Regions from separate parts of the Ruegeria sp. HKCCA0235A genome, predicted to be linked through region 1. Evidence: riboswitches for the same ligand, from Rfam matches in the RefSeq annotation. Region 1 holds a riboswitch; each other region holds the start of a gene.
The links. A riboswitch is a leader RNA that binds a small molecule or an ion and turns the genes downstream of it on or off. The one in region 1 is predicted to bind cobalamin.
Positions count from the first base shown of each region.

Region 2: it holds a riboswitch for cobalamin, as region 1 does, so the genes downstream of both, GOW56_RS04505 (DUF1636 domain-containing protein) here and GOW56_RS20420 (hypothetical protein) in region 1, are expected to answer to the same signal.
Region 3: it holds a riboswitch for cobalamin, as region 1 does, so the genes downstream of both, GOW56_RS16930 (DUF1636 domain-containing protein) here and GOW56_RS20420 (hypothetical protein) in region 1, are expected to answer to the same signal.
Region 4: it holds a riboswitch for cobalamin, as region 1 does, so the genes downstream of both, GOW56_RS17335 (aromatic ring-hydroxylating dioxygenase subunit alpha) here and GOW56_RS20420 (hypothetical protein) in region 1, are expected to answer to the same signal.

Region 1 covers NZ_WQDQ01000016.1:46,186-54,180, forward strand. The annotation lists gene rsgA (ribosome small subunit-dependent GTPase A) at 5-1,081, shown strand; gene GOW56_RS20415 (hypothetical protein) at 1,121-2,041, opposite strand; cobalamin riboswitch at 2,112-2,334, shown strand; gene GOW56_RS20420 (hypothetical protein) at 2,425-2,832, shown strand; gene GOW56_RS20425 (dual specificity protein phosphatase family protein) at 2,824-3,336, opposite strand; gene GOW56_RS20430 (DNA polymerase III subunit gamma/tau) at 3,508-5,271, shown strand; gene GOW56_RS20435 (YbaB/EbfC family nucleoid-associated protein) at 5,672-6,025, shown strand; gene recR (recombination mediator RecR) at 6,087-6,680, shown strand; gene GOW56_RS20445 (hypothetical protein) at 6,834-7,178, shown strand; gene GOW56_RS20450 (hypothetical protein) at 7,265-7,753, shown strand; gene GOW56_RS20455 (ribonuclease T2) at 7,750-7,995, opposite strand, start outside.
Region 2 covers NZ_WQDQ01000002.1:92,533-100,527, reverse strand. The annotation lists gene GOW56_RS04530 (ABC transporter substrate-binding protein) at 1-735, opposite strand, end outside; gene GOW56_RS04525 (LacI family DNA-binding transcriptional regulator) at 956-1,993, shown strand; partial or broken gene GOW56_RS21735 (GH1 family beta-glucosidase) at 1,990-3,291, shown strand; gene GOW56_RS21730 (ROK family protein) at 3,268-4,326, shown strand; gene GOW56_RS04515 (carbohydrate kinase) at 4,357-5,283, shown strand; partial or broken gene GOW56_RS04510 (D-lyxose/D-mannose family sugar isomerase) at 5,348-5,964, shown strand; cobalamin riboswitch at 6,065-6,262, shown strand; gene GOW56_RS04505 (DUF1636 domain-containing protein) at 6,360-6,716, shown strand; gene GOW56_RS04500 (ABC transporter ATP-binding protein) at 6,713-7,486, shown strand; gene GOW56_RS04495 (ABC transporter substrate-binding protein) at 7,503-7,995, shown strand, end outside.
Region 3 covers NZ_WQDQ01000010.1:120,243-128,237, forward strand. The annotation lists gene GOW56_RS16920 (helix-turn-helix domain-containing protein) at 1-316, opposite strand, end outside; gene GOW56_RS16925 (SLC13 family permease) at 1,104-2,960, shown strand; cobalamin riboswitch at 3,188-3,395, shown strand; gene GOW56_RS16930 (DUF1636 domain-containing protein) at 3,487-3,858, shown strand; gene cobW (cobalamin biosynthesis protein CobW) at 3,860-4,915, shown strand; gene cobN (cobaltochelatase subunit CobN) at 4,921-7,995, shown strand, end outside.
Region 4 covers NZ_WQDQ01000011.1:21,740-29,734, forward strand. The annotation lists gene GOW56_RS17330 (hybrid-cluster NAD(P)-dependent oxidoreductase) at 1-791, opposite strand, end outside; gene GOW56_RS17335 (aromatic ring-hydroxylating dioxygenase subunit alpha) at 797-2,050, opposite strand; cobalamin riboswitch at 2,132-2,336, opposite strand; gene GOW56_RS17345 (hypothetical protein) at 2,863-3,087, shown strand; gene GOW56_RS17350 (DUF3833 family protein) at 3,117-3,659, opposite strand; gene GOW56_RS17355 (DUF3833 domain-containing protein) at 3,656-4,273, opposite strand; gene GOW56_RS17360 (MFS transporter) at 4,270-5,493, opposite strand; gene GOW56_RS17365 (hypothetical protein) at 5,493-6,038, opposite strand; gene GOW56_RS17370 (NAD(P)/FAD-dependent oxidoreductase) at 5,992-7,323, opposite strand; gene GOW56_RS17375 (SDR family oxidoreductase) at 7,517-7,995, shown strand, end outside.

The DNA of each region.
Region 1 (7,995 bases):
GGGGATGAGCGATCGCCATCCGTCGGGAGTGCTGTTTCTGACGACAGGCAAACCAATGTTTCTTGCACTTTCGGACCTGGGATGGTCCTCTCACTTTGCTGCGCAACACGCGGCTTATCCTTCCTGCACACCTTTTCGCATCACTTCCGTTCATCGGGACCGCCTGATCGGGCTGAACCCTGACGGCGAAGTCCCGTTGCTGACCCCCGATCAAACGACCGGCAGCTATGCCGTTGGCGATTGGGTTCTCGCCGATGACGACAAACGCGTGCGCCATTTGCTCGACCGGCGCAGCCTGCTGCACCGACGCGCCGCCGGTACAGGCGCCGCAATGCAACTGATCGCAGCCAATGTCGATGTGCTGTTCATCGTCAGCTCGTGCAATGCCGATTTCAACCTGCCCCGGCTGGAACGGTATTTGGCGCTTGCGTATCAGGCCGGGTGTTACCCGGTCGTTGTTCTGACAAAGGCCGACAAATCGGCGGACCCTGACAGTTTCTCGGGACAGGTGCAATCACTGGACCCGTTCCTGACGGTTCTGGCGATCAACGCGCTGGACCCGGCAGAGGTTGAAAAGGTTCTGTCCTGGTGCCCAAAAAGCCAGACCGGAGCGCTGGTTGGTTCGTCGGGCGTTGGCAAGACGACACTTGCCAATACCATGACCGATCAGAATCTTGCCACCTCGGACATTCGCGAGGATGACGCACGGGGCCGGCACACGACGACCGCACGCGCATTGCACCGGATGCGCAACGGTGGCTGGTTGATCGATACACCCGGAATGCGCGCGTTGCGCCTGGTGGACGCTCAGGATGGGATCGACGACGTTTTCTCGGACCTTGCCGAGTTGAGCCGGGACTGCCGTTTTTCGGATTGCCAGCACAGCTCCGAGCCCGGATGTGCCGTGCAAAAGGCGATCAGCCACGGCACGCTTGATCCGGCTCGATTGGACCGGTGGCGCAAGCTTCGGCGCGAAGATCAGCGCAATTCTGAAACCGTCGCGCAGTCTCGGGCGCGGGACAAAGCGTTCGGCAAGATGGTCCGTGGCGTCATGAAGGAAAAGAAACTTCGCAACCGGTGATTGTTGGACGGGGCCTGGCCCGTTCTGCGCCGCGTCTGATCAAGCGATCAGTCGCGGCCAAACCGCTGCATTGCGCCGGGCAAATGCTCCGATATGACCAACCTCGGACAACCCGAAATCGGCAGGGCTCAGCAGGTGGCGGTTGGCATCGGGGCCGTAAAGATCCGCAAGCCGCCAAACCGCGTCCGGCGGCACCATCTGGTCGTCCTCGAAGGTGAACAAATCCACGGGCGTTCCAGAATCCTTCCACTGCGCCGCAGGTAACTCATGCCCGATTTCAGGCACATAGTTCAAAGGCGCCGTACACCATTTGCGCCACTGCCAATAGACCGATGCCGGCAGATCCGAGCCGAACCCGATCGCCTTTCCGGGAAGGTAGCCAAAGGCTCGGGCCAAAAGCGGGGCATGACCATACCAGAACAATCCTGCCAAACCACGATAGGGCCATGGATGGTCGCTTAGGGTTACCAGCCCCGAACACACACAGATCATCCGGTCAATCAGATCGATATCCGGCTGCACAGGCCCCAACATCGCGCCGATCGAATGGCCGATGGTCCAATGCTGCGAATCGGGAAACCGTCTGCGCATTTCCGCCCGTGCCGCGGGCATGTCGATCAAGGCCCAATCCGCCATCGTCGCACGCGAGTCTTTCAGGCGGCCAGTCAAGGAATGCCCGTAATCGCGATAGTCATAGGTCAGGCAGGCCATACCCTGCTTGGCAGCAAGCCATCGTGCGAAATGACAGTAATAATCGCGCGGCACACCCGTTGCACTGTTCAGCACGACGACGATTTCGGGCGAGGTCAGCGGGCTGTACAACCGGGCAGACAGTGTTTTCTGCCCGGACGGAAAGCGAAACTCTTCGGTCAATACCGTTTGCTCTGTGTCCAACATGATCTCTGGCTTTGCGCTTGGTAAATCCGGTTTCCGAACCTCAACGCCCTCGACACTATGCATGAACCAACATCGTATCCAGCATGACCAAGCGTCCGGCCAAAAGATCGGCTTGACTCGATGCGTGCTCAAACGCTAGCGGTTGTGTGATGGTTTCCGGCCTCCACAAGGGGTCGGGGTGAAAAGGGAACACGGTGCGGTAATGTCTGGTCATGCAGGCAACAACCAAATCCGCGACTGCCCCCGCAACTGTAAGCGGTAAGCGATGCCGAAACACCACTGGCCCCGAAGGCTGGGAAGGTCGGCAAAGCGATGACCCGCAAGTCAGGAGACCTGCCATCGGAAACGAAACCGAAACTCGGGCGGGGTGTCCGGGCAGGTCCTGACGGCATCACGATGTCCCACCTGTCCAAAATATCCTGTCCACCAAGCGCGGAGGGCGCAGGATGATCTGGAAGACAAAAACACATGAATTCAGTGCAACAGTATGTCAGCGGACGGGTAAAACCTGCCCCGCTTTGGCGCGGCTGGCGCGCTCGATATCCGAAGCCATGGCCCAGGCGACCTCGGCCACCAGTGACGATTTCGAGATTGAGGGCAGCAGTGAGCTGTCACATTGCACCGACGGATGTCATGCAATTTTCCGCGCGCGATCAGACAGCATTCGTGTCTTTTGCGGGACGCAGCCCGAAACCGCAATTGAGCCGCTGAACGGCTATGCCGACCTGATCTTCGGAAACACGTTCAGTGCGATGCCATCCGGCGTCGTGAAGACCCCACCCTGCGCGATGATCGAAGTTTCCACGATCCGGCCTCGGAAACCTGCTTGCGCGCCCGTGCAGATTTCAATCTGAATCCAGACTGACCTGTGCCTGGGCACGCCGAGAGGCCCAGGCCAGTTGCGCATCCGTTTCGACGGCGCAAGGGCGCACCGCCCGCAATCGTTGCAGCGCCGTGTCCGTGCGTTCGCCGCATTCGACCATAAGCCGAAGGACAACCATACCTGACCTGCCACATCCCCCGCGGCAGTGTACCAATACGCGACCTCCGCCGGACAGCGCGTGCCGGGCCGCGGCGCTGACGGACGGCCACGCGTCATCAATCGCTTTTGTCGGCGCTCCGAAATCTTCGATCGGCAGGTGAACCCATCGGCTGGCGCGGCTTTGAATATCGCTGCCAAATTCCTGCGCCCCGTCCTGAAGCATTTCGACATCCGTCGTCATCGAAACAACAAGCCCCGGCTGCCAGGCTGCGATCATGTCCAGATCGCTGGAGTAATCTCCGCCGCGTCCGGGCATCGAGGTCAGTGCCAGCGTTCCGCCACCGACTTGCAGGGCGTAGATCACCAACTGCGACATGAATCCTGTCCTCCCCAAAGAACTCTTTACAAAAATGAGCCATTAAATCCGCTGATGCAGTTTAGTGCGAAAGCGACTCGTTTCTAAATCAAAAATCATCGCGCCCCGCTGTGGACGCGGGCAACGGTGGCCACTACGCTGTGCCCAAGCACCGAATCCCAACGAGAAGACATGACAGACAGTTCCAGCCCCGCCTATCAGGTTCTCGCCCGCAAATATCGCCCGGAAACCTTTGCCGATCTGGTGGGTCAGGATGCCATGGTGCGCACCCTAAGAAACGCGTTCGCGGCCGACCGGATCGCGCAGGCCTTCATCATGACCGGTATTCGCGGCACCGGCAAAACCACGACCGCAAGGATCATCGCCAAGGGGATGAACTGCATCGGACCCGACGGAACCGGTGGCCCCACGACCGAACCCTGCGGTCAGTGCGAACATTGTGTCGCCATCATGGAAGGCCGCCATGTCGACGTGATGGAGATGGACGCCGCCAGCCGTACGGGCGTCAACGACATCCGCGAGATCATTGACAGTGTTCGCTATCGCGCCGCCAGCGCGCGTTACAAGATTTATATCATCGACGAGGTTCATATGCTCTCGACCAGCGCGTTCAACGCGCTGCTCAAGACGTTGGAAGAACCGCCCGCGCATGTGAAGTTCATCTTTGCAACCACTGAAATCCGCAAAGTGCCTGTCACCGTGCTGTCCCGCTGCCAGCGTTTCGACCTGCGCCGGATCGAACCCGAAGACATGATTGGCCTGCTGCGCAAGATCGCCGAAGCGGAAAACGCCCAGATCGCCGAAGACGCGCTGGCGCTGATCACCCGAGCAGCGGAAGGATCGGCCCGGGATGCGACCTCGTTGCTGGATCAGGCGATTTCGCACGGGGCTGGCGAGACGACCGCCGATCAGGTCCGTGCAATGCTTGGACTGGCAGACCGTGGCCGGGTTCTGGACCTTATGGATATGATCCTGCGCGGTGATGCCGCCGGAGCACTTACCGAGTTGAGCGGCCAATACGCCGAAGGCGCAGACCCGCTGGCGGTGCTGCGCGATCTGGCCGAGATCACGCATTGGGTGTCCGTCGTGAAGATCACGCCTGACGCGGCGCAGGACCCGACGGTTTCTCCGGACGAACGGACCCGGGGCCAACACATGGCCGAGGCTCTGCCGATGCGGGTTCTGACCCGGATGTGGCAAATGCTGCTGAAGGCGCTCGAGGAAGTCTCGGCTGCCCCCAACGCCATGATGGCCGCTGAAATGGCCGTTATTCGCCTGACCCATGTGGCGGATTTGCCCAGCCCCGAAGAGCTGATCAAACGGTTGCAAGATGCCCCGCCACCGCCGCCGGGCGGGCCCAATGGCGGCGTTTCGATATCCCGACCGGGCACCGGTCCGGCGCCGGCTGGCGCAGCCCATCCACCTGCCTATGCGCCGCCCCCTCGCGGTGCCGGTGGCGCACCGGTTGCAGCCCTGGCGCAGGATACCCAGACGGCCCTTGCCCGGTACCCAACCTTCGACCACGTGGTGGAACTGATCCGGACCAATCGCGACGTGAAGTTGCTGGTCGAGGTGGAAAACGGCGTGCGCCTCGTCTCCTATCAACCCGGACGAATCGAATTCACGCCTGCCGTCCAGGCACCGGCAGATCTGGCGCCACGACTGGGCTCTGCCTTGCAACGCTGGACAGGAAATCGGTGGGCTGTCTCGATCGTCTCGGACGGAGAAGCCCCCACAATTGCAGAAATACGGCACGAGGCCGAGCTGGCTCTGAAATCCGAGGCCGAAAAACACCCGTTGGTGCAGGCGGTACTGGCGCAATTCCCAAAGGCGAAAATCACCAGGATCGAAACGCCGGAGCAACGCGCCGCCAAGGTCGAGACCGAAGCGCTTCCCGAGGTGGAAGACGAGTGGGACCCGTTCGAGGAAGACTGACCTCACCGCCCGTCACCCCTTGTTTCAAACGAAACAGATCGAGGTTTCGATCGAACACATCCGCCCGCATGTCTCAGATCGTTTGTTGCGACACCGGCCAGCGGAAGGCGGCCCGTGACAATTCTGATCCGGATGCCGCGTAGCCATTCGAACCCCGCCCAGATTTTTTGCGTTCCATGCAATCACGCTCGGTTGCAGACCATATGCGCGCCAAGGGCGATCCGCGCGTGTCGGACCTGCAGGCGAATATGGCGTCGCAGACGGGTGGCACGATCCTGCTGACGCCTGCGCCGATCAACATGCCGGCCGGAACGATCGAGCCTCCGACCGGCGGGAGAACCCTTGTGCCATGTGGCTGCTGCCCGTATCTAGAGCGCAAACGGAGACACAGGAGAATACTATGCTGAAAGGACTCGGCGGGCTTGGCGGTCTGGGCGACATGGCCAAGATGATGAAATCCGCGCAGGACCTGCAAACCAAGATGACCGAAATGCAGGAAGAGCTGAACAACATGATGGTTGTCGGCGAATCCGGTGCAGGCCTGGTCAAGGCAACGGCGACAGCCAAGGGTGAACTCAAAGGTCTGGATATCGACCCGTCGATCTTCAACGGCGATGACAAGGAAGTGGTTGAAGACCTGATCCTGGCCGCCATCAAGGATGCACAGACCAAAGCCGCTGAACGTTCACAGGAAGAAATGGCCAAGCTGACCGAAAGCATGGGCTTGCCCGCAGACATCAAGCTGCCGTTCTGAGCTTCATCTTTTCTAAAATACTCCCGCCGGAGGCTCCCTCCGGCGCAAAGCAGGATTGGCCATGAGTTCGAACAGCGACATCGACAACCTGATCGACCTGATGGCCAAACTGCCGGGCCTGGGCCCGCGCTCGGCCCGCCGCGCTGTGCTGCACCTGATCCGCAAACGCGCCTTACTGCTAACGCCCCTATCTGATGCCATGCAGCAGGTCGCGATCACGGCCCGGGAATGCCTGAATTGCGGCAACGTGGGCACCACCGATATCTGTGACATCTGCAACGATGAGGCCCGCGCAACCGGAGAGCTCTGCGTGGTCGAAGACGTCGCCGATCTGTGGGCGATGGAGCGTGCCGGAGTGTTCAAAGGGCGTTATCACGTTCTGGGCGGCACGCTGTCGGCGCTGGACGGGATCGGCCCCGACGAGTTGCGCATTCCCCGCCTCAAGGACCGGATTGTGTCCGAAGGGATTACCGAGGTCATCCTGGCGCTGAACGCCACCGTCGATGGCCAGACCACCGCCCACTACATCGCCGATCAGCTTGAGGGGCAGGTCCGCCTGACTTCGCTGGCGCAGGGTGTGCCTATTGGCGGAGAACTGGATTATCTGGACGACGGGACGATCACGGCCGCGCTGCGGGCGCGGAAGGAACTGTAGCTCTAATTCCCGGTTCATTTTTTGCGAGGCCTTTGCGCTAGGCGGCGCCAGCGCAGCGCACGATGCACGCTCAAATATCGCGGTAACTAGCTTGACAGCTGTACTGTTATTGGATGAGTTTCTTTCTGTTAATTCCACGGATTATCAAACACGATGAAACACTTAGCGTTTTATGCAATTGTTGGTGCTTTCGCCTCGCCCTTGGCCGCTGAAACTCTCTACTTATACGAAGACACGCACGATTTACCGCCGCCATACAAACAATGGTGGAGCGCAATTCCAGAAGACAAAAAGTATGATGAACAAACACACAGGCACGTCTATGTTCGCGGTGACGGTAAGTATGGCGATTTTTTCGGCGTTCTATACGTTGATTGCATTAACCCTGAATACTCCGAATGGTTAGCTGTCGGAGGATCGCTGAATTCAGAAGACGTTCCAAACCAGGCAATTGTTAACCTGAGACTTGAGATTTGTTCCAACGGCGAGGAGACCTGACACGGCCCGCGGGAAATTAATGGATTGTCTAAGTTCTACAACACTTTACAATGACATGAATAGATTGTCTGATTTGTGGATGTGCTATGACCCGCCTTCTCGCCCTCACTTTCGCCGCTTTGACAGCCACCTCCGCCCTAGCCCAAGACCTCATCGACAAGGGCTTTGTCGAAGGTTGGAACATCATGATGGACCCAGCGCTTGGCAACGGGTGCCTGATCCAGACGGTGTATCAGGATCTCTCGGTGGTGCGGCTGGGCTATGATGCGCTGGGCAATCGTGGGTATTTCGCCGTGTACAACAAGGCATGGGGCGACATTAAACAGGGTGAGAGTTATCCGATCCGCTTTGATCTGGACGGCAAAAGCTATGATGCCACGGCCATCGGGTTCAACGAACGCGACGTGCCGGGCGCAACCGTGTTTTTCACCGACCGGAGATTTGTGAACGCCATCGCTCAGAACAAAACGATGACCGTCTACAATCCGGCAGGTGAAGTGGTGATGGCCATCGATCTGAAAGGCACCGCCAAGGCGCTGGACTATGCGCGGGACTGCCAGAACAAAAAGCTTTAACGAATCGGATCGAACAGCGCGTCCTTAGCGGTGCAGTCGCGGATCACGTCGCGGCCACAGGGTACGGGATCAAGATCGCGGGACAGGCACAGGCGGACTTCTTCGATATAGCCCTGTTTGCAGGTGATCGTGATCATGTCGCGCTCCAACTCCGGGTTGGCCTTCAGGAATGCCTCCTCGACCACCGAAGCCGGCAGTCTGACGGATGAATCCAGCTTGCGGAGCACCTCAGGGCGCTTGAC
Region 2 (7,995 bases), on a different contig from region 1:
CGACACCCATTGGTCATAGACTTCAGGTGGTTGCGTACGCAGCATAAGATCCTCGACCCAATCCGTCGCAGGCCAACCCGTTGCGCCGCCCGAGGCCAGACCGACGCACAAGGGCGTCTCGCCGTCCTCGACCATCTGATCCATCAGAGCTTTGAACTCTTCCATGGTTTCAGGCACTTCATACCCAAAGTCTTCGAAGTTTTCAGGCACGTACCAAACCAGCGATTTGACGTTCACATTGAAGAAGAACCCGTAAAAATCGTGAGACCCTTCCGCGTTCTCAAACGTACCCAGATCGACCCAGGATTGACCGGCGGCGAAGTTTTCCTTGATCCAGTCCGCAGTGCCTTCGGCCAATGGCGTCAGATAGCCCTGTTTTGCGAGGTTTGCCGCCAGACCAGGCTGCGGGAAAACAGTCAGATTAGGTGCCGAGCCTGCGGCCGCATCAATCAGGATCTGCTGTTCCAGAGAATCCGAACCCACATAGCTGGAATTCGCGCCTGTTGCCTCATCGAAATAGGCCACGAGGTTTTCGAAGGACTTGCCCTCGCCAGCCAGCCAGGGGCCGAAAATGGTCAGGCTTTCGCCGGACAGATCATTCGCTTCGGCAAAGGCCTGAAACCCATCCCAGTCAAAACTGCCCTCGCCGACGACATGGATCATCTCACCCTCTGCCTGAACTGATCCGGCCATCAGGGCAAGTGCCGCCGCACCTGCGTAAAGCCCGTGTTTCATCAAATCCTCCTCCCAAGCTTTCATGTATTCAAAGACTCGCTTTCAAAGCGCTTTGGATGACGTGTGTTATCCGCTAACATTGGCGCCCTGTCAATATTTTGCTTCCCAGCGCCTAAAGAAATTATATTTTCTGCTTTCAACGCAAAACAAGTTGACGGATGCCGTATTTGCTCACAAAACAAAAAAGAGCCACTCAATTTAAGGCGCTTTGAATCGTAAAATGAACCTGAAGCAGCTCTCGGAAGTTCTGGGCCTTTCGCAAACTACGGTCAGCCGGGCGCTGAACGGGTACCCCGAAGTGAGCGAGGATACACGTGCGCGCGTTCAAGCCGCGGCGCGCAAACACGGGTACCGGCCGAACAGTCGCGCCAAAGGGCTTGCGACCGGACGATCGATGGTGATCGGCCACGTCATTCCCAGCTCGTCCCGGCATGAAATGGTCAACCCGATCTTCGGGGATTTCGTCGCCGGTGCCGCAAAGAAATACGCTGAACATGGCTATGACATGATGTTCACCAATGCCGACGACACTTCGATTGAAGAAGCGTATCGGAGTCTTTTTCAGCGCGGCGCGGTGGACGGGGTTGTGCTGCAAGGCCCCAAAGTGAACGAACCACGGATCGAAGTCCTGACCCGCATGGGCGTCCCATTCATCGTGCACGGACGGTCGACCGGCGTCGACGCTCAATATGACTGGATCGACGTCAACAACAAAAGTTCGTTCATGCGCGCCACACGCTTTCTGATTGACCTTGGCCATCGCCGTATCGCTCTGATCAACGGTCTGGAAGATATGGATTTTGCCCAACGCCGCCGCGACGGATATCTTGAGGCGCTTGGTCAGGCCGGGCTTACGCCCGATGCCGATCTGATGCGCAGCGCTGAAATGACAGAGGTTTACGGCCATCACGAAACGCAGAACATGTTGCGCCTGGAGTCCCCTCCGACCGCTATTTTGTGTTCATCGATGATCTCTGCCATCGGCGTACGGCGTGCGCTGTCCGAAAACGGGCTTGCGATGGGTACGGATGTGTCAGTGATCGCCCATGACGACGACCTGTCCTATTTGAAGAACGGGCAGGATGTTCCGATTTTCACGGCAACGCGCTCATCCGTCCGTCAGGCGGGTGAAATGGCGGCTGACATGTTGATCCAGCGCATCAAATCCCCGAATGATCCCGTCAAAACCCGGCTGCTGGAGGCCGAACTGGTCGTGGGCAGGTCAACCGGCCCTGCGCCCAACAAGGTGCAACCATGAAACACGCACGCGCTGATTTTCCCAAAGATTTTCTCTTTGGTGTTGCCACCTCTGCGTACCAGATTGAAGGCCACGCGCAGGGCGGGGCGGGGCGAACTCATTGGGATACCTTTGCGGCGTCGCCGGGCAACGTGGTGCGCGGGGAAAACGGAGACGTCGCCTGCGATCACCTGAACCGGTTCGAGCAGGATTTCGATCTGGTGCGCGAGGCCGGGTTTGACTGTTATCGTTTTTCGACCAGCTGGGCACGCGTACTGCCGGACGGGCGTGGTCAGGTCAATCAGGCCGGGCTGGACTATTATGACCGATTGGCGGACGCCCTGCTGGAACGCGGTATCCGCCCCTGCGTGACGCTTTATCATTGGGAACTGCCGTCAGCGCTTGCGGATCAGGGGGGATGGTGCAATCGCGACATCGCGGATTGGTTCGCGGACTATACGCAGGTCGTCATGGGTCGGATCGGCGACCGGATGTTCAGTGCCGCGCCGATCAACGAACCCTGGTGTGTCAGTTGGCTGAGCCATTTTGAAGGCCACCATGCGCCCGGTCTGCGCGATATCCGCGCCGCGGCCCGGGCAATGCATCACGTTTTGTTGGCCCACGGGCGAGCGATTCAGGCCATGCGCAGTCTTGGGATGGGCAATCTGGGTGCTGTGTTCAACCTCGAATGGTCCGAGCCAGCAGATGACAGCGCGGAAGCGCGGCTTGCCGCAGATCGCTACGATGCGATCTACAACCGGTTCTTCCTTGGCGGTGTTTTCAACAAGGAATATCCCCAAACAGCCTTGGAGGGGTTGGAGCCGCACTTGCCCAAGGGCTGGCAGAACGACTTTGAAACCATCGGCACACAGGTCGATTGGTGCGGGTTGAACTACTATACCCGAAAATTGATTGCCCCGGCGGACGCCGCCTGGCCCAGCCTGCAAGAGGTTCCCGGACCGTTACCCAAAACGCAGATGGGATGGGAAATCGATCCCTCTGCCCTTACCCGCTTTCTTGTCAGAACAAGGAAAGACTATACGGGCGCGCTGCCAATCTATATCACCGAAAACGGTATGGCGAGTGAGGAGCGCGTGCAGGACGATGATCGTATCGATTATCTCGACAAGCACCTTGCGGCCGTGCTGGACGCTTTGGCACAAGGTGTTCCGGTGAATGGCTATTTTGTCTGGTCGCTGCTGGACAATTATGAATGGGCCTTCGGGTACGAGAAGAGGTTTGGACTGGTGGACGTGGATTTCGAAACACTTGTGAGAACGCCCAAAGCGTCTTTCATGGCGCTGAAATCCGCCCTGTCCGAGGGTCAGAGCGTCTCTCAACCGTTAGCGCAACCATTTGGTGCCGTGCATGAGCATTGGAATCTGGTCGCGGATATCGGCGGTACGAACACACGTCTGGGCGTCGTCACGAACGGAGAATTGGCAGACCTTCGGAAACACCCGACAGGTACATTGGAAGATCTGCTCGAGGCGTTCCATGATCTCAGGGACGAGATCGGAACCAACCCACAGGCCGTCGTAGCAGCCGGAGCCGGGCCGGTCAGGGACGGAACGATTCAGCTGACAAACGCAAACCTGGATCTTTCGGAAACCGAGTTGGCGAAAGCAACAGGAGCAGAGCGCACCTTTGTCATAAATGATTTCACCGCTGCGGCGTGGTCGGTGGCCGAGGTGACCCGGTCGGATGTTGCGGTCTTGCAGGGTCAGGCAACGCCGCCCGCAGGCACACGGTTGGTCGTAGGGCCCGGAACCGGGCTTGGCGTTGGTGCGTTGCTATATTCCGAAGGCAGGTATCACACGGTTTCCGGCGAAGGCGGGCACGTGGGCCTGTACCCGCGCCATCGCGACGAAGTTGATATCTTTGAGGCGGCACGTCGCATCGCACCGGGCTGTTTCTTTGGGGACAGCCTAGCGCTGGAAGCAGAAATGTTCCTAAGCGGAACCGGCCTGCCGATCCTGTATCAGGCGGTTGAATTGGCAGCCGGTCAAGCGCGAACTCAGGCGCGCTCTGCAAAGGACATTCTGAACGATGCCCGTAACGGCACCGATCTGGTCGCCGAAAAAGCCGCGCAGATTTTTACCACCCATCTGGGTGCTTTGATGGGTGATCTGGCGGTCACCTTGATGCCGGAGGGGGGCGTTTTCCTCGTCGGCGGCGTTGCCGAGAAAAACCGCTGGCTATTCAGTGACAACTTCAAGGATGCGTTCAACGGCGGCGGCCGCTTCAGCGATTTGCGCCGCTCCCTGAACCTATACGTATCTGAACAGGCAGAGTTCGGGATCATCGGCGCAAACAACTTCTGCAAGAATGCGCTGAGACAGCAACCAGACTAACCGAAGTTTCTTACCAAAAAGGACCAAGACATGATCCTGTGCTGTGGTGAAGCGCTGATAGATATGATTTCAGAACCGACCGCATCGGGCGCAATTGGTTTTGTGCCACATACTGGTGGTGCAGTTCTGAACACAGCCGTCGCGATGGGACGTCTGGGTGTTCCGGTAGGGATGCTGACAGGTTTGTCATCGGATATGTTCGGCCAACAACTGATCGATGCGCTGAAAGCGAGCCATGTGGACACGACACATGTGATCACCTCGGACCGTCCGACCACGCTTGCCTTTGTGCAGCTCTCGGATGGACACGCGTCGTACAGCTTTGTTGATGAAAACACTGCGGGCCGGATGTTGCTGCCCGAAGACATGCCCGATCAGCTTCCTGCTGTCTCTGCCCTGTATCTCGGCGGAATCAGCCTTGCGTGTGAACCTTGCGCAGATGCCTACGCCGCCCTTCTGGACCGCCACGGTTCCGACCGGGCAGTGATGCTGGACCCGAATATCCGCCCGGATTTCATCAAGGATCAAACCCGATTTCGGACGCGTTTGAACCGTATGATCTCGCGTGCGGATATCGTCAAGGTTTCAGACGAGGACCTGGACTGGATCATTCCGGGCGCTGAAGCCGAATCCGCAAAAGCGTCTGTGCTGTTGCAGGCGGGTCCTTCCGTTGTCATCGTCACGCGTGGCAGTGATGGGGCGCACGGTTACCTGGCGGATGGTTCCGAAGTCTCGGTTCCTGTGAAACCCGTTGAAGTGGTCGATACGATCGGCGCAGGTGACACGTTCAACGCCGGCGTCCTGACCGAGCTCAGCCGCGCTGGGCATCTGACCAAGTCAGGTCTGCGCGGATTGACGGTTGAAAGCCTGCAAGCCGCCATGGAACTGGGCGCTGACGTGGCGGCCGTAACCGTTTCCCGAGCCGGGGCGGAACCCCCTTGGGCGCACGAACTTTGATCTGCGGGATGGCATGATGAAACGATCCGAAATCAACCACATCAAGCCCTAGGCCCAGACGTTCATTCAATCTTTCGGCGCCGCATAGCCGCTCTTTGCGGATTGATCGCCCGAGAAAATGCGCAGCCCTCTGGCCAAAACGATCCGCAGCCGCGGGCTGGGATGGGATATTACCGATTACGCACAAGGCCATTTCGACGAACATTACCTATTCCCGTTCACTCTACGCACTGGTTAGACGAAGGATCTGAAATCCGGGCGTGGGATGCTCTGTGCAGAAAACTGTTGATCTCGAAAGACAATCAGCTTTCTCCGGTGCACCGGCATATTATCAAGGCAGAAGACATCATCAACAGGGGCGGCGGCGATCTCTTTCTGGAAATTCATGCGCCGGATCCAAACGGTGGCGTCGACCGCAGCAACCCGATGACGGTCCCCAGCGATGCCTGCCCCGTAACCTTGCAACCCCAAGAGCACGTACGGCTGAAGCCCGGGTAAAGCGTAACTCTGATGCCCGACATCTGGCACGCTTTCTGGGCCGAGCGCGGCGATTGCCTTATTGGCGAGGTATCGACCGTGAATGACGACCGTACGAACAATGTGTTTGAAAAGCCAATTCCACGGTTTTCAAAGGTCGAGAAAGATTTCGAGCCGGATTTCCTTCTTGTATCAGACTATTGACACCGTTCGGTCCGGGCTGGCGCAGCAGGACAGCTGGCGCGGCTGTTGCAATTCCATCTACCACCGCCTTCGTCTGCCGCTTGACAAGTCTGGCATTGCCGGACTAGCTGAGCGGGATGGTTCCGTAAGGGATGAAAATGGGAACACGGTGCGGCGCTGGAATGTGCCAAGTCCGTGACTGCCCCCGCAACTGTAAGCGGTGAGCGACGCCACTTCACCACTGACCCGCATGGGTTGGGAAGGTCGGCCAAGCAACGACCCGCAAGTCAGGAGACCTGCCATCGCACTATAAACCAACCCGAGGCGGGGCGTCTCGGAAGGAGGCTTGATGGCGTGTTTGCGTAATATCTGGGTATGTGCCCTCTGTCTGCGTCTGGCAAACGACGGAGATGGCTATGACCTGCTATTCTGATCACTACGTTCTGATCTGTTCAACATGTCAGGGGGCGATGTCTGCCGAGGCTGCGCAAGACGAGCTGAATGCCCGGTTGCCTGACGGTTTTGAAACCCGAATGGTGGCCTGCATGGCAGGTTGTGAACGGGCCATGACGGTCGGATTTCAGGCCCCGGGCAAAGCGCAGTACCTGTTTGGCGATATCACGACATCACACGACCTGTCCGCCTTGGTCGAATTCGCGACCCAGTTCGGCGACAGTGACGATGGCTGGACCAGCGCCTCGGACCGCCCCCCTGCCCTTTTCGCAAAGACCTTGTCGCGAATACCCGCATTGCCGTCCGGTGGCGCTTCATGAGTTTTCTGGTTGCCGAGAATTTGGAGTACTATGCTCTTAATGGCGATATCCTGTTGCAGGATGTGTCCTTTCGTCTGGAAGAAGGATCAATTCTGGCAATCGCCGGGCCGAACGGCGCCGGCAAGACCACTCTGCTGAAACTGCTGTGCGGGATCGAACGGGTTATCTTGGGTGATGTTTGGATAGAAGGCCAAAGCCTTCGGACCCTGTCCGCCCGCCAACGTGCCCGCTCCATTGCTGTGGTCGGGCAGCAGGAAATGCCTGACGGGCGGATGCGCCTGCAAGACTATGTTGCGCTGGGGCAAATCCCGATTCAGGGCGAACGTTCGATGGCTCAGCACAAGGCTGATCTGGAACGGGTTCTGACGACGACCGAGCTGTCGCATTTTGCCAACAAAACGATGGGTCAACTGTCCGGCGGAGAACGTCAGCGCGCACATATCGCGCGCGCGTTGGCCCAGAACCCGTCCTTGCTGTTTCTAGACGAGCCAACCAACCATCTGGACCCCGATGCCAAGGGGCACATGCTGTCTCTGGTTGCTGATCTGGGGGTAACGGTCGTCATGATCGTCCATGATCTGGTCATGATCCCGGAATTCGCCACCCATGTGGCGCTGATGAAAGCCACGCGTCTGACGGGGTTCGGGCCTGTTGTCGAAGTTCTGACCCCAGACCGGGTACGTGAGACATTCGGCGTGGATTATCTGTGCTTTCAGCACGAAGGCCGCATGATCCCCGCACTGGATATCCGAAAACGGAAACTGTCATAATAACAGGAACTTAAATATGATGCAGAAACTTTGGCCGGTGGTTGTTTTCGCTGGCTTGGCAGGTGGCGCGGCAGCGGAAGCCGTCACCGTGGACAATTGCGGCGAACCGCTGGCTTTTGACTCGGCGCCGGAACGTCTGGTCGTGCATGACATGAACATGGCGGATATGGCCTTTGCGCTCGGCCTTCAGGACAAGATCGTGGGGCTTACCGGAATTACCGGCTGGTACAAAACAAGCCCTGATTTTGATGCTCAGCGTGGCGATATCCCAGAGCTTGCCCCCAAATACCCGACCATTGAAAACCTTGTGGCCGTCGAACCCGATCTGTTTTTTGCCGGTTGGTACTATGGCATGAAACCCGGCGGTGACGTCACGCCCGACACGCTGGAACCCTTTGGTATCAAGACCATGATCCTGTCCGAAAGCTGCGTGCATCTGGACAAGGATCGCCCCGAGGCCAGCATGAACCTGTTGTTTGATGACGTTCTGCGTCTGGGCACGGTCATGC
Region 3 (7,995 bases), on a different contig from region 1:
CTGCGAGATGCGTTGCTTTGGTAGGGACGTATTCTGTCGAATGCCTGAGACCATTCCCGCGCTTAATATCGAACCACTTGCCGTCGAGTTCTTTAATCAAGCGCTGGATGGTCTTTTCGCTTTTTAGGCCAAGGTCTTCGCATACCTGCGAATGAGACGGCCAAGCCTTCCCTTCGTTCGGTCCTGCTTCCTTGTTGCAGCGCCAAACCGCCAAATAAGTCGCAAACTGGAATGCGCGCGGACTGAGCTCTGAATCGAGCAACAACAACCGTAACCACTGGAGCTGAACATCTTTGAATGGACGGAGCCTTTTCATGTTGCATCCGCCCGGAAACCGTTTACCGTTTCCTTGTAAGTCGTTGATTTCTCGTCGTGAACAAACGGGGTCCGTTTACAGTAAAACCGTTGAAAAACAGACCTCACTGGCGGATTGCAAATCCGTGTACACCGGTTCGATTCCGGTACTCGCCTCCAGTACCTCCAATGACTTGCGGTACTTTTTCCCTCCTCGAGGTTCAATATCCAACCAACTATTGGATTTTTCGTGTTGCGATCTGGTTCTGTTCCATCCGACTGCGAGCATTCTTGGCATATGCCGCCAGCTTGCGTTCAGGCAACACCTCGCCGTACTTCCTTGGCATCTTCATCTCGAAATGTTCAGAATTGGTGACCTGAACCATTGTTCCGGCCCTTTCAGATGTATACCATTCTTGTAGTCAGATTGCGATCAGGGACGGCCAAGCAGGCCCTTTAAGCGGTTCAGGCAGCGGCAGAATGGTGCCGCAAACAAAGCTGTCGGATTGTCTGTCTTCCATGGCTGGAATTGACCTGCCATTACCTGTGCTGCTTCGACTTGGTTGGAACGGCATCGCACCCGCTCGAAACGTGCAGGCTGCCTCATGCAATTTGTCCAATCCTTCTTTCTGACGTGTTCGTCAAACGGGGTTCCCGAAAGCATTGCTCAAACAACAGCCCTTGAGCAATATTATGTCTCACCATCGCCGAAAAACGAAACTTCATGACAACTCGGGAAGGATGAACTAGGACTCTAACAAAGAAAAAGTTCTGGACGTATTGTGGAACACATTGCCTTTACCTTCGAGATGGGGGTCGTTTGCACCCTGCTGGCTTTCACCGTTTTTCTGTTCGTTTCCGAGATCATAAGGATCGACCTTTCCGCCATATTGGTTCTGGTTCTCATAGGCTTGCTCAGCTACGCGCCCGGGCTGGGAAATCTGGCGGATGTCACCCTTCTGTTCGACGGCTTCGCATCCAATGCCGTCATCTCGATCATTGCGGTCATGATCGTCGGGGCCGGTCTGGACAAGACGGGGATCATGAACAAGGTGGCTGCCGTCATCCTCAAATACGGCGGCAAATCCGAAGGCAGGGTTGTACCAATCATTTCCGGCACCGTTGGCGTCATATCCTCGTTCATGCAGAATGTCGGCGCCGCTGCTCTGTTTCTGCCGGTTGTCAGCCGAATTTCCACACGGTCGGGCATACCACTGTCGCGCCTGCTCATGCCGATGGGATTCTGCGCCATTTTGGGCGGCACCATGACGATGGTGGGGTCGTCTCCTCTTATCCTGCTGAACGATCTGATCCTGACGGCAAATGACAGTCTGCCGGCCTCTCAGAAAATGGAGCCCTTCGGCCTGTTCTCGGTCACGCCGATCGGTGCGGTTCTGATCCTGACGGGAATTGGTTACTTTCTGCTGTTGGGACGTTGGGTTTTGCCCGAGGCTGAAGGGCCTGACAATACGGGTACCGGACAAGGGACACAGGAATACCTGCAAAGGGTCTATGGCCTCAAAGCCGATGTGTTCGAAGTCGTGGTGCCCGAGGACAGCCCTTTGGTCGGCGAGATTCTGGCCGACATCAACCACGAAAACCACCTGTACATCATTTCCACCTTCTATCGCGGCAAAACCTCGATGGTTCAGGTTTTGACAGCGGAAATTGCAGCGCCGTGTCGGCTGGCCATCGTCGGCCGCCGTTGGGAGGTCGAGAAGTTCGCCGAGAAATACGGGCTGACCGTTCTTCCGGATTTGGACATTTTCGTCGAAGAGTTCGCCCCAACCAATGCAGGCGTGGCCGAGGTGGTCATCACGCCCGACAGCAAGCTGATCGGCAAATGCCCCCGCGAGCTTTTGTTTCGCAAGACCTACGGGATGTCGCTGCTGGCCATTCACCGCGGCGAAGAGACGCTGAGCCATGTCGAGACCGAGGATCACGAATCCACTCAGATCGGGCTCGAAAAGTTTCAGGCGGGCGACATGCTTGTGGCGCATACCAGATGGGACAACCTGATGCGGATCAAACGAGATCCGGATTTCGTCGTTGTGACGACGGACTTTCCTCAGGACGAGTTGAGGCCGCAAAAAGTCGGCTGGGCCCTGGCATTCTTCGCCATTTCGCTGTCGTTGATCCTGTTCACGGACGTCCGGCTTTCACTCTGTCTTCTTACCGGCGCGGTGGGCATGATGCTGACCCGTGTGCTCAGCGTGGACGAGGCGTACCGCGCGGTCGGATGGAACACCGTATTCCTGCTCGCTTGCCTTATACCTTTGGGACAAGCCGTGCAGAACACAGGCACGGCCGCGTGGATCGCCCAGCAGATCATGATAATTCTGGACGGCTGGCCGCTCTGGTCGTTGCAAACCGGCATCGCCATTCTGGCGACGGCCTTTTCTTTGGTCATGTCCAATGTGGGGGCCACAGTTCTGCTGGTGCCTCTGGCGGTATCGATTGCGGTGGCGGCGGGTGGAAACCCGGCCGTCTTTGCCCTGACGGTCGCCATATCGACCTCGAACAGCTTCATCATCCCAACCCATCAGGTAAACGCGTTGATCATGGGTCCGGCCGGATACAAGGTGATGGATTTCGTCCGCTCCGGCGGAATAATGACAGCGCTGTTTCTGGTCGTCTCGCTGCTCATGATAAACGTCATCTATTAGCGCAAGAGGGTCCGGGGTGTTCGGTGGTCTTTTCCCATCATCTGGAAAGGTTCAGTCTAGGCACCCGTTCACTATAGTCTACGCCCCTTGCTGAGATACCGTTCGTCGCCCGGCCCATCTCGGGCTGGAGCCCGGCACACCATGCCGCCCATCGACGCCCACAGGTCGCTTTCCATGCCTCTGCATCATTGTTGCGCGCGACTCGCTTGACAAGCAGGCCAGCGGTGCCGCATGTCCCTTTCGTTGGTGTCGGTGAGAGCCGATGAAAAGGGAATGCGTCAACGGTCTTGCCGCCAAACGCAGCCGCCCCCGCGACCGTGAACGGAGAGGATGCCCAATGCCACTGGCCCGAAAGCCGGGAAGGCGGGACATCCGACAGAGGCCCGCCTCTGGCATCCGCAAGCCGGGAGACCTGCCAACAACCGAAGTTGAAACCGGGCGGGGTGTTCCGGTGTCGGGTCCATGACCAATCGTGGCCCGCATGAAACCCCGTCCCCCGCGAAGAGGATTTGGGGGGATGAGAGACATGACCGAGACCGCACCAGTCGAGTTGCTGGTCTGTACCACCTGCCGTCGCGGCCTGCCTGTCGAAGATGATGCGCAACGCCCGGGCGCTTTGTTGCACAAGGCCCTGGAACAGGCAGACCTGCCCGACGGTGTCACCCTGAAAGCCGTTGAATGCCTGTCAAACTGTGATCAAGGCTGTTCGATCGTGTTGCGCGGGCCGGGCCGCTGGACCTTCGTGTATGAAAACCTGAACGAAACAGATCATGTCGACGTCATCGTCGACGGCGCGACCAAGTATCTGGCCACGGAAGATGGTTTGGTGAAATGGCGCGAACGCCCCGAACATTTTCGCAAGAACTGTGCCTCGCGCATTCCCCCGATTGGAGCCTGACATGTCGAACCTCGAAAAACTCCCCGTCACAGTGATCACCGGCTTTCTGGGCTCGGGCAAGACCACTTTGGTGCGTCACCTGATGCAGAACCCACAGGGCAAGCGCCTTGCTGTCGTGGTCAACGAGTTCGGCGATGTAGGCGTCGATGGCGACATCCTGAAATCCTGCGCCATTCCTGATTGCCCGGCGGAAAACATCATGGAACTGGCCAATGGCTGCATCTGCTGCACCGTGGCAGATGATTTCATTCCCACCATCGAGGCCCTGATGGCGTTGGAGCCGCGCCCGGATCATATCCTGATCGAAACCAGCGGTCTGGCCCTGCCGAAACCGCTGCTCAAGGCATTCGACTGGCCTGACATCCGCTCGAAGATCACCGTCGACGGCGTGATCGCCTTGGCCGATGCCGAGGCTGTGGCCGCAGGCCGTTTCGCGCCCAATGTCGAAGCGGTGGACGCCCAGCGCATGGCCGATGACTCGATCGACCACGAAACGCCCCTGTCCGAGGTGTTCGAGGATCAGATCTCGTGCGCCGACATCATCCTGCTGACCAAGCCCGACCTCGCCGGCCCCGAAGGCGTGGCCAAAGCGCGCGAGATCATCGCCGCCGAGGCGCCGCGCCCCCTGCCCGTCGTCGAAGTGGCCGAAGGTGCCGTGGACGTGCGCGTTGTGCTGGGTCTGGAAGCCGCCGCCGAGGATGACATGGACGCCCGCCCCTCGCATCACGACGGCCATCACGATCACGAGCATGACGATTTCGAAAGCATCATCGTCGAGCTGCCCGAGCAGACCGATCCGACCCAACTGGTCGCCAATATCGAACGCCTCGCCAATGAACTGAACATCCTGCGCGTCAAAGGGTATGCCGCCGTTCAGGGCAAACCCATGCGCCTGCTGGTTCAGGCGGTAGGTGCCCGCGTGCGTCACCAGTATGACCGCCCGTGGGAACCCGGTGAAGACCGTCGTTCGCGTCTGGTCGTCATCGCCGAGCATGACGATATCAAAGAGGCGGAAATCCGCGAAATCCTCGTGGGTGTGCGTGAGGCTGCCGAGTAAGACACATGCACGTCGTCTTCCGCGAAAGCCACGGGCTCGAGGAAACCGAGACCCCAACCGATCTGGGCCAGAGCCCGGCGGATCTGGTGGTGCTGTCCTTTTCGGACAGCGATCTGGGGGCTTTCGCGGCTGGCTGGCATCGCGGCGGCGGACCGGAAGGGCGAATGCCGACCCTGCGGCTGGCGAATTTGACGGCGTTGAAACACCCGTTGTCGGTCGATACCTATGTCGAGCAGACGCTGGAGGGCGCCAAGGGCATTCTGATCCGGCTGATCGGCGGCGTCCCCTACTGGCCTTATGGGTTGCAGCAGGTTCTGGCGCTGGCGCAGGCCAAGGGCATCGCGCTGGCGGTGCTGCCCGCTGACGGGCGCGAGGATACGCGGCTGGATGACTATTCCACCCTGCCGGTCTCGACCCTGCGACGTCTGGCGCATCTGTGCGATACCGGCGGCGAGGTCGCGGCACAGGCGGCGCTGGCACAGATGGCTTTGGCGGCGGGGCTTTATGCCGGTCCGGTGATGGGCGCCAAGACCTTGCCCGAATGTGGTACGTGGTGTCCGGATCGCGGCGTAATCCCGGTGGAAACCGCATTCGAAAGCAAGGCCAAACGAATCCTCGTCACCTTTTACCGCGCTTACCTGACCTCGGCAGACACCGCCCCGATCGCCGTCCTGATCCGCAGCCTGCGCGCCCGTGGATTCCAGGCGGTGGGCCTGTTTGCCCCGTCTCTCAAGGCGCCTGTGGCCGCCGACTGGTTGCGGGAACATGTTGTTGCGCTGAACCCATCGGCCATTGTCAACGCCACTTCGTTTTCAGGAAAAGGCGCGTCGGGAACGTCGCCTCTGGACGCGGCAGGCGTGCCGGTGTTTCAGGTCGCTCTCGCCACCTCCCGCCGCAAAGCCTGGGCCGAGGCGGAACGCGGATTGTCCCCGGCCGATCTTGCCATGCATGTGGTACTGCCCGAGGTGGATGGACGGATCTCGGCGGGAATCGCGTCTTTCAAGGAACCCGGCAAACGCGATCCGCATCTGGAATACGCGCGCTTTGCACATCGGCCCGAACCGGACCGGATCGAAGCGATCATCGACCGTGTATCGGGCTGGCTTGCATTGAACGACAAACCCAAGGCAGATCAGATTCCTGCGTTGGTCCTGTCCACCTATCCCGGCAAAGACTGGCAGATGGCCCATGCGGTTGGCCTCGACGCGCTGGCCTCGGCCGAGGCGATGCTGTCCGATCTTGACGAAGAAGGCTATGACATCGCGACAGGCGAGCCGATTGCCGACACTCTTCTGGACGCACGGATTTCGTGGTCGCTCGGGGATTATCAGGATGCGCTTGCGGAATTGCCCGAGACCCTGCGCGCTGATCTGCCCACCGTTTGGGGCGCGCCCGAAGATGATCCGGCCTGTGCCAATGGGGCCTTCCATTTCAACGCGCTTCGGCGCGGCAAGGCGCTGGTCGCGCTGCAACCCGAACGCGGCACGCCCGAGTTGCGGGATGACGACTATCATGACCTCTCGCGCACCCCGCGCCACGGTTATGTCGCCTTCTATCTGTGGCTGCGCAAAGGGTTGGGTGCCGATGCGCTGATCCATATCGGCGCGCATGGAACGCTGGAATGGTTGCCCGGAAAATCGGTCGCCTTGTCTGCCGATTGTTGGCCCGAGGCGCTGATCGGCGATCTGCCGGTGATCTACCCGTTTATCGTGAACGACCCGGGCGAGGCCGCGCAAGCCAAGCGCCGGATCGGAGCCGTCACGCTGGGCCACATCCCGCCCCCGATGAAGGAAAGCGGCACGCCGGATCGGATGGTGCGGCTTGAATCGCTGCTGGATGAGTTTTCCAACGCCGACGGGCTTGACCCCAAACGCCGCGACCGCTTGCAGGAAGATATCCGAGATGAGGCGCAGGCGATAGGGCTGGAAAGCGATCTCGGCCTCGATCAGGCAACCTGCACCGCCGAGGCCATCACCCGCATCGACCGCTTTGTCTGTGACATCAAGGAAAGCCAGTTTGGCGACGGGCTGCACATCTTCGGGCGTGTGCCCGAAGTGACGGGCAGTTTCGATCCGGCTCCTTCGGCCCACGCCGAACGCGACGCGCTGATCAAAGCACTCGAAGGCAAGCGGATTGATGCCGGGCCTTCAGGGTCCCCCTATCGTGGCCGGTCAGATGTTCTGCCCACCGGGCGGAACCTTTACACCACCGATCCGCGGTCGGTTCCGACCCGTGCGGCCTATGCTCAGGGTGTGAAACTGGCCGAAGAACTGGTGCGGCGCCATCTTCAGGAAGAAGGCGATTACCCGAAGGGGCTGATCGTCGATCTGTGGGGGTCAGCCACCATGCGCACGGCGGGCGAGGAATTCGCCATGGCCCTGCACCTGCTGGGCGTCAAACCCGTGTGGGACAAAGGGTCCGAGAGGGTTTCCGGCATCGAGGTTCTGCCGATTACCGACCTGAGCCGCCCGCGCCTGGACGTGACCCTGCGGGTTTCGGGCCTGTTCCGGGATGTTTTCCCGACGCTGTCCGCCTTGTTTGGCCAAGCGGTTCGCGCATTGGCCGCGCGCGATGAGGCAAGGGATTGGAACCCCTATGCCGGGCAGGAGCCGGCAGCGCGGGTCTATGGACCTGCGCCCGGAAGCTATGGCGTCAATATGACCGAACTTTCCGAAGTGTATACCGACGAGGCCCGTGCGCAGGCCGGTGAAGCGTGGCTTGAGGCCAGCTCTTTTGCATTGGAAGGCGAACACATCTCGCAGGACAAGGACGGCATCACCCAACGCGTTGCAAATGCGGACAGCTTTGTCCACTTGCAGGACCTGACCGAAACCGATCTTCTTCTGGCCAACGATTATGCCACACACGAGGCGGGTTTTGCCGCCGCCAAGAAGATCGCCGGCGGAACCGCGCAGCTTTACCATCTGGACAATACCAACCCCGAAAATCCGCGTGCCCGTACTTTGCGCGAAGAAATCAGCCGAGTCGTCCACGCCCGTGCCGCCAACCCCGGCTGGATCGCCGGGATGCAACGCCATGGTTTCCGGGGGGCGGCTGAAATCGCGGCAACGCTGGATCAT
Region 4 (7,995 bases), on a different contig from region 1:
TCGGGCTGATCCGCCTCGGTTTCCACAGGCGCGCCGAAGCTTTCCTGATGGTAGTTGTTCATATCAAAACAAAGACCGGCCAGCGCGTCGCGCACCGCTTGCATGAAGGGCTCAGGACCGCAGCAATAGACTTCGCGCTCAAGGTAATCCGGCGCCATCAGGCCCAGCATCAATTGGTTGAACTGACCCTGATATCCCGTCCATGGGCTGTAGCGGTCCGGCTCTTCCACCACGAATTTCAGGTCCAAACCATCCGTGCGGCTGGCCATCTGTTCCAAGCGCTGGCGGAAGATGATCTCGGATGGCCTTTTGGCGCAGTTGATGAAGACAACGTCCAGATCGCGGCCTTCGTCCCACATGCAGGTGGTCATCGACATCATCGGCGTGATGCCCGAGCCAGCCGAGATAAACAGGAACTTGCGCGCATCGCTCAATGCGTTGGTGAACAGGCCCGCAGGCCCAATGGCCTTGATCCGCATGCCGGGTTGAAGATTGTCCAGCATCCAGCGCGTGCCGATACTGTCGGGTTGCGCTTTGGCGGTGATGGTGATCGACCGCGGCCGCGACGGCGACGATGAGATCGTGTAGGTGCGATGCACAACGCCTCCGGGCTGGCCGGGCGCCGGAATCTCGAGCGTCAGGAACTGACCGGGGTGATAGGCGAACTGCGCCTCCGAGGGGGCACGGAACGAAAAGCTGGCAGTGTTCGGCATCTCGGGCACGACCGAGACACATTCCAGCATCTCTCCATCCTGCCAGACGGCTGATGAAAGCGTGTTCAGGTCTTTCATCAGACTTACTCCGCCGCCATGGAGTCAGGGGCCAGGCGGGCCGACACTGTGTTGCAATACCAATCCACGAATTGCAGCACACCGGATTCCTGAATGGCTGAATATGGGCCGGGCACATAGGCCGGGCTGTTGATGCCCTGCTGGTTGTCCTCGACCACCTGTCGATCTTCGTCATTCGTGGCGACCCAGACTTCGGTCAGGCGTTTCACGTCATAGTCAACGCCTTCAACCGCATCCTTGTTGACCAGCCATTTGGTCGTGACCTCGGTCTCTGTCGGGCTGATCGGCGTGACGCGGAAAACAATCGAGTGATCGGCAAGAAAGTGGTTCCACGTGGTCGGATAGTGGAACTTCAAAAGCGATCCCGCATCCGCAAAGGGCGACCGGCCCAACCAGCTGCGCACGGCGGATTTCCCGTCCATCGTATAGCTCTCGGCGCCTTCTTTCAGCGGCATCCGCGCCAGACGGTATTGGCCGTCCTCGTGCAGATAGAACTGCGATGGCATGCCGGCAGCCTGGCACCTGTCGAAATGGGCTTGCATATAGGCTGGGGCTTCACCGCCTTCGATCCCCGTCACGCCCGGATCATCAGGGAAGGTCCGGCACAGCGCAGGGTGGTTGCCGCCGCAGTGATAGCACTCGCGATTGTTTTCCCAGACCAGCTTCCAGTTGCCGTTCTCGATGATCGTGCTTTCGAAGGCGACCTTGGCATTCGCAAGATCATGCGGCTCAAGATACGGGCGCGCGATATTGGCGAACGTGTCAAAATCCGGGGCGACATCCGCCAGACAGATGTAAACCAACCCGGCAAGCTCGCGGCAATGAACCGTCTTCAAACCATGCTGTCTGGGATCAAACTCCGGCCCCATGTCGCGGGCCCACAGCAATGAGCCGTCAAGTTCGTAGGTCCATTGATGATACGGGCAAACCAGCTTCGGCGCGTTGCCTTTTGCCGCCTTGCATATGATCGAGCCGCGATGGCGGCAGGTGTTGTGAAACGCCCGGATCTGGTTGTCGGCGCCGCGCACGATGATCACGCGATAGGCACCCACGTTGTATGTTACATAGTCGCCGGCTTTCACCAGTTCGCAGGCAGGAATGGCAAAGAGCCATTCGCGATAGTGGATGGTTTCCAGGTCGGTCTGAAAGATCTCGGGGTCGGTGTAAAAGGCCCGTTCCAGAGCATAGCCCGGGATTCGACGCGCCAACAGGTTTTGGACATTGTTCACTTCTGGCTCTCCTGCCGCGCCCCGCGGCATTGCTTGGGCAGATGACAGGGAGGAACCGTCCGGAGGCGCGCGAGGACCACGTCCGAAACCCGTGCCCCCACCGCCACCCGCGGTTTGACATATCTGCAAGGTTGGTTTCCGGACTTGAAAGGGGCTTGCACCCGGTTGCGACACCTTCCCGGGAACCTCGTCCCAGTGGTTGATTGTCGAACCTGACCTTCCTTACCGTTGCGGGGGCAGTGCCGGAATTCCACCGGCTTCCCAATTCTCCGCTGTCTGAGAATCAAGCAGCGGCACCTCACGATGGCAGCCTACTTTTTACCCGCTTGGGCGCTGAAATGCTTGCGACATTTCCGGTTTCAAAACAGACATGGAAATTTTCCGGCAGCGTGGACGGCGCCGGGATCACAGTCCTTGGCACAGGGGCGTGGCAGGCCCGCCAGCATGGCGTTTTGCGGTGGCCGATGGCCTTGCGATGGATGCGGCCACGTCTGACATCGGCGCCGCCTAATTGTCCCCCAACCGCGACGGCGAAGGCCCGGCTGCTCGGATCAGAAACGAAACGCTGCACGTCGCCTGAGCATGGCTGGAAAAGAGAGTGTCAGGCCAAATGAAGGAGGTTTGCAGCAAACCCTTTTAGGTGAAGTTGATCCGTTCGGGATAGTGCTGGCTTTCAATGGGGCAGGTGAAAAAGGCCAATATCCGTCATGCGAGAGTTGTCAGTCCATCCTATCAACGGCTGGTAGAAAACCTCGTTTTGTCCATAAAAAATTGTCTTTTTCGGGAAAAACCATTACGTTTTCCGAAAATGGTGGAAAACACCGGAGGCAGTAAGAGAGCAGATGCCAAAACCGAAAACAGGTGTTTTGCGGACAACAGTTCCTTCGCGCCTCATAGGAAAACGGGATGGCCTGTTTTTCCTCTGGGGGCAGATAGAACGCGCGCGCTTGAAGGTCGACGGCGGCGAACGCGCCGAGGGTGCAGCCCCGGACGGGCCAAGGGCGAACACGGCTGGTGAGGTCAAGGGATCGACGACAGCATTGGTGGACGAGTTTATTTTCTACTGACTTTTGTGATGAAACCGGGCCTGGCGGCCCTATTTCTTCTCGAAGAATAGGATGACTTCACCCAGACGGACGCCATAGCGTGAGACATACGCGCGGTTCAGCAGACGGTCGTCATCCAGCAGCCACATCCAGTCGTCGAATTTGACACGCATGGTCCCGTCCTTGATCGGCAGGTCGATCTTGTATTTCCAGTTGAACGTATCCCCGCGTTCAATCCCGCTGGCGGTGCCCAGCACGCCAGGAGCCGTACCGGTCCACGTATCCTCTCCGGTTTTGGTCAATGTCCAAATGCGCTGTTCCGTCGCGCCATCGTCGTACACGAAGTCTTCGACCAGTGTCAGGGTTTCGCCGTCCCATGTCCCGTCGATATCAACTGTGAATCTGCGGGGGATATTTCCCAAAACATCCTGAAACTGACCGTAGGCCACTGTTTTGCCTTCGAAAAATTCCTCGAGGTTCAACTGTCGGTCCGACAGAAACGTTTTTGGTACCTTCGGTTTGCTGGAGCAGGCCGCCAAAATTGCAAGGCTTGCGATGGCAATGCAGGCGATGAAAGAGCGAAAGGTGATCATTGCAACGGCTTCCCTTCCGAAGTCGCGTCATACCCGTTTGACCCACTTGGATGAATCGGTTTCGAACTGGGGCTTGGACGCATTGTGGCGATCAGTTCCGCGACCTTGACGCCAAACTTGCGCATTTCGGACCGGTTCATGATGACGCCGGTTTCTGTCAGATACATCCAATCGGTGACATCCAGCGTATGTCCACCAGCGTCATCTGGCAGAATGATGCGATAGTTCAGTTTTACCGTGGACCCCGAGATGATGCCCCGACCTTCGCCCACGATATCATCCGCCATTGCCGTGAACGTGTTGCCGGTTCCCAGCGTCAGGTACCATTTGCGCGTCATCTGTTTTCCGTTGGAATAGGTGAAGTATTCGGTCAGAGTGCCCGAGTTGCCTTGCCATTCGCCGAACATGCGCGCGACAAAACTGTTCGACATTTTGCCATTGGGGCCATAGATCAGGCCCTCGGACAAGATCTCTCCGTTCAGGTGTTTTTTCAGCGAAAAATTTGGCCCGGTGCCACTGTAATCGGACGGCGATTGCGCGCGAAAGCTCAGCAGCCTTGCGCGGATGAAGACAGCGGTCAGAAGGACCAGAAGGATGATGGTGAAAGCGTTCATTTGCTTGTGACCTCGGTGGGCAGGGTCAACACCATCCCGAACGCTCCGACTTTCAGGATACAGGGCAGCACCGCATAGGCAAGATTGAGTGTATCCAGCGCCTGTGCGGAATTGGTTTGACCGGGGGTGAAACCGCTGCGTTCCAGCAGCGGCAGAGTGAAAAAGGCAGCCAGGGCGAGGCCCAGTTTGCCAGCGAAGGACCAGACGCCAAACGCGGCTGATGCGTTCAGCCCGGCCCGGGTAAGGACGATCGAGAACATGGCCGGCAACACGACCATATCTGCGCCCAGCGCCGCGCCCGAGGCGAGACAGATCATTGCAAAACCCGCAAGATTTCCTGCACTCAGTGTGGCAGCGCCGATAAAGCCGGCAATCGAGAGCGGCATGGCGATGATCAGAGTCTGTTTCGGGCCAATTCTGTTGCTGAGCTTTGCCCAGAGCGGGACGCTCGCGCCTGCGCTCAGGAAAAACAGGATCAACAAAGGACCCGCCTTGCCCGGCAGTTGCAGCCGGTCTTCCACAAAAAACAGAAACAGGGTGGAGGTTATGGCAACCGGGAGGCTGTTGACCAAAGCCAGCGCAAGAAGGCGCAAGCCACCGGCCTGACCCAGACCTGCAAAGGACAGGCCTGATCCGGTGATCGGTCTGCGTCGCCAGATCGGGATCGTCAGTATCAAGGTCAGAACGGACAGCAGCCCCAGAAACGCTCCGAATGCGGGGTAGCCTTGGGAGTGTGCCCCGAAAGCGACCAACAGGGCCGGAGCGCTGGCTGCGATGACCACCCCGGTCAACTGCCCGCCTTCACGATAGGCGGCCAGTGTCATCAGCTCTTGCGGATCGGTTCGCTTCGCCAGAGTTGCGCTGCGACCATACAGAAGAATGGTTCCCAGGCTGTACGCCGAGAACAGCAAGATCAGGATCGCGACCAGTTCCGGCACGCTGGCACCCTGCGGCAGATTGAAAAGCAGGGGAAACCCGATTGCCAGCCCCAAAGCCGCCATCGCCGCAAATGCAAGCTGGCCGCCGGGCCATCGGTCGATTGCCCAACCGATCAGCGGATCCTGCACCAGATCCACCAAACGGATCACCAGCAGCACCGTACCAATGACCCCAAGGCCAATACCCAGGTTCACGGCTGCAAAGCGCGGCAAGTGGATATAAAGCGGGATACCCGCCGCAGCGAGCATCAACGCATAGAGACTGACCCGGGGATAGAGCATCACCGCCCCTGTAGCCTGCGCGTGAAGGACGCGGACCGCGTGTTGTCTCCCAGGAACACGGACATGAAACTGCGCTTGATGCCCGGATACGCCATGGTGCAGGTCTTTTGCCCGTTCAGCCAGAAACTGACCTTGTCGGGACCATCAGAAACCGCCAGATAGCTGTCCCCTTTTGCCACGGCATTGAAACACCGGTTCAGTTGGTCGCGAACGGGTGCTGACCGGCCGATGCGGTCCATCTCGTCCAGGGTCGAGTTGACCAGCGCTTTCTTCTTGATGTTCTTGCGATAGGTCAGTTGCAGGGCGATATCTTCGCTCCAACTGAACGGCGCACCTTTGGGCGTATAGAGTTTGGCGTCATAGATCGGCAAACCCAGATACCGGAACGTCGCGGTTCCGCGCAGTTGGGCATCGTTCAGTTCTTCCGTGACCGGCGACGCGACCAGCCCATTGGGGATCAGCAAGGAAAGTGCAAGAAACGCTGTGCGCCATATCGCCTTATTCAGCGGCAACAGATAGGGCCGGGTCTTTCCCAGGAATGCCATTGTCAGCTCCGATGGTTTGCGGGGCGCCATTTATTCGAGCAACGACATGCATCGCGCTGGCTATCCCGTCTTCGTGAAATCCGTGCCGGTTGTAAGCACCGGCAAACCAAGTTCGGTTCTGTCCCTGCATCTCGCGGATTTGCCCTTGCGCCTTCAGGGCGGCCTTGTCGAAGACCGGATGGGCAAATTCAACCTGGTCATAGATCTTTTCCGCGGGAATTTCTGATGAAGCGTTCAGCGTTACAAACAGCGGGTCACTGTCCGGAATGTTCTGAAGCCGGTTCATCCAGTAGGTTACCCCCACATCTCCGGCTTGCGAACGATAGGTCCAGCTTGACCAGCAGGCGCGCCGCTTTGGCATCTGACCTGGGTCACAATGCAATGTGGCCGTATTGGGCTGGTAGCGGATTGCGCCCAATGCAGCGGCTTCCGCGGGGGTCGCGCCATCACCCAAAATGGCAAGCGACTGGTCCGAATGGGTGGCCAGGATGATTTCATCGAACTGATCCACGGCGCCCTGGCTGTGGATGGTGACGCCCATCTCGTCACGGGATACATTCTGAACAGGGCTGGCCAGACGTATTTCTGCCCCCCGCGCACGAAGGGCCGCGTCGATCCGGCGGACATACTCTATGCTGCCGCCTTTGACCGTGTACCATTGATGCTGGTTTGCGCGACCACTTGCCAGCAAAGCGTGATTGCGGAAAAACTGCACCAAAGAGCGTGCGGGGAACTGATCCACGAACTCGACCGGCGTAGACCAGATGGCACCGCACATCGGCATCAGATAATTGTGCCGGAACCAGTGACCCAGCCGCAGCTGGTCCACCAATTCGCCAATCGTGGTGTCATCGTCCTTGGCGGCTTCTGGGGCTTCTTTGCCAAACCGCAGAATATCAGCGATCATCTTATAGTAAGCCGGACGCGCCAGATTGCGCTTTTGAGCGGTCAGTGTGCGCAGATTGTTCAACCCGTATTCAATGCGGCCATTGTCGATTGTCGCGCCAAAGCTCATCTCGCTTTCGATCACGGGCACGCCCAGCTCATCAAACAGCCGGGTCAGGTAGGGATATGTCGCATAGTTGAAGACGATGAAGCCCGTATCGACCGGTTGATCCCCGTTCTTTCCGGCCATCACCGTGCGGGCATGGCCACCAAGCCGAGGTTCGGCCTCATAGACTGTCACGTCGTTGTTTTCTGAAAGATAGTAAGCGGCGGAAAGTCCCGAAATACCTGCACCTACAATCGCGATTTTCTTCCGTACACCCCGGGGTTCGTCGAACATTCCAGCCTCTTTATGTGACAGTTTACAAAAAGATACGCAGGGTAGGCACAAGTGGATCAATCCGATTAGAAGTTTTTAACAGATGCACTACCTTTTGGCTTCTGGTTTGAGCTTCCGTGACCTGCGCTACCGTTTTGATCCGAAGCGGATGCGAGGCCGTATTATGGTGAAACACAACTGAATCGGCCCACACATGAGCAGCTTTGACGGCAAAACCATTTGGATCATCGGCGCAAGCGAAGGGCTGGGTCGCGCTTTGGCGCATGCGCTTGGCCAACAGGGTGCTTCCCTGATCCTGTCTGCGCGCAATCTTGAGCGGTTGTCCGAACTGTGTTCTGAACTGCCGGATGCGCGCGCGATCCGGTGCGATGTGACCGAGTTAGACTCTGTTCGTTCGGCTGTTGCCGAGGCGGGGCATGTCGACGGGCTGGTTTACAATGCAGGTGCGTATGACCCCATGCGTTCGGCCGAATGGGACACCGAGGCGTCGCTCAGGATGAGCGATGTGAACTATCTGGGTGCGCTACGGGTTCTGGGTGAAACCGTTCCGGGTTTTGTCCGGGCAGGCCAGGGAGAGGTTACTTTGATCGGGTCACTGGCCGGGTATCACGGGCTGCCCGCCGCAATCGGGTACGGAGCCAGCAAGGCCGCGCTGATTTCTCTGGCCGAGAC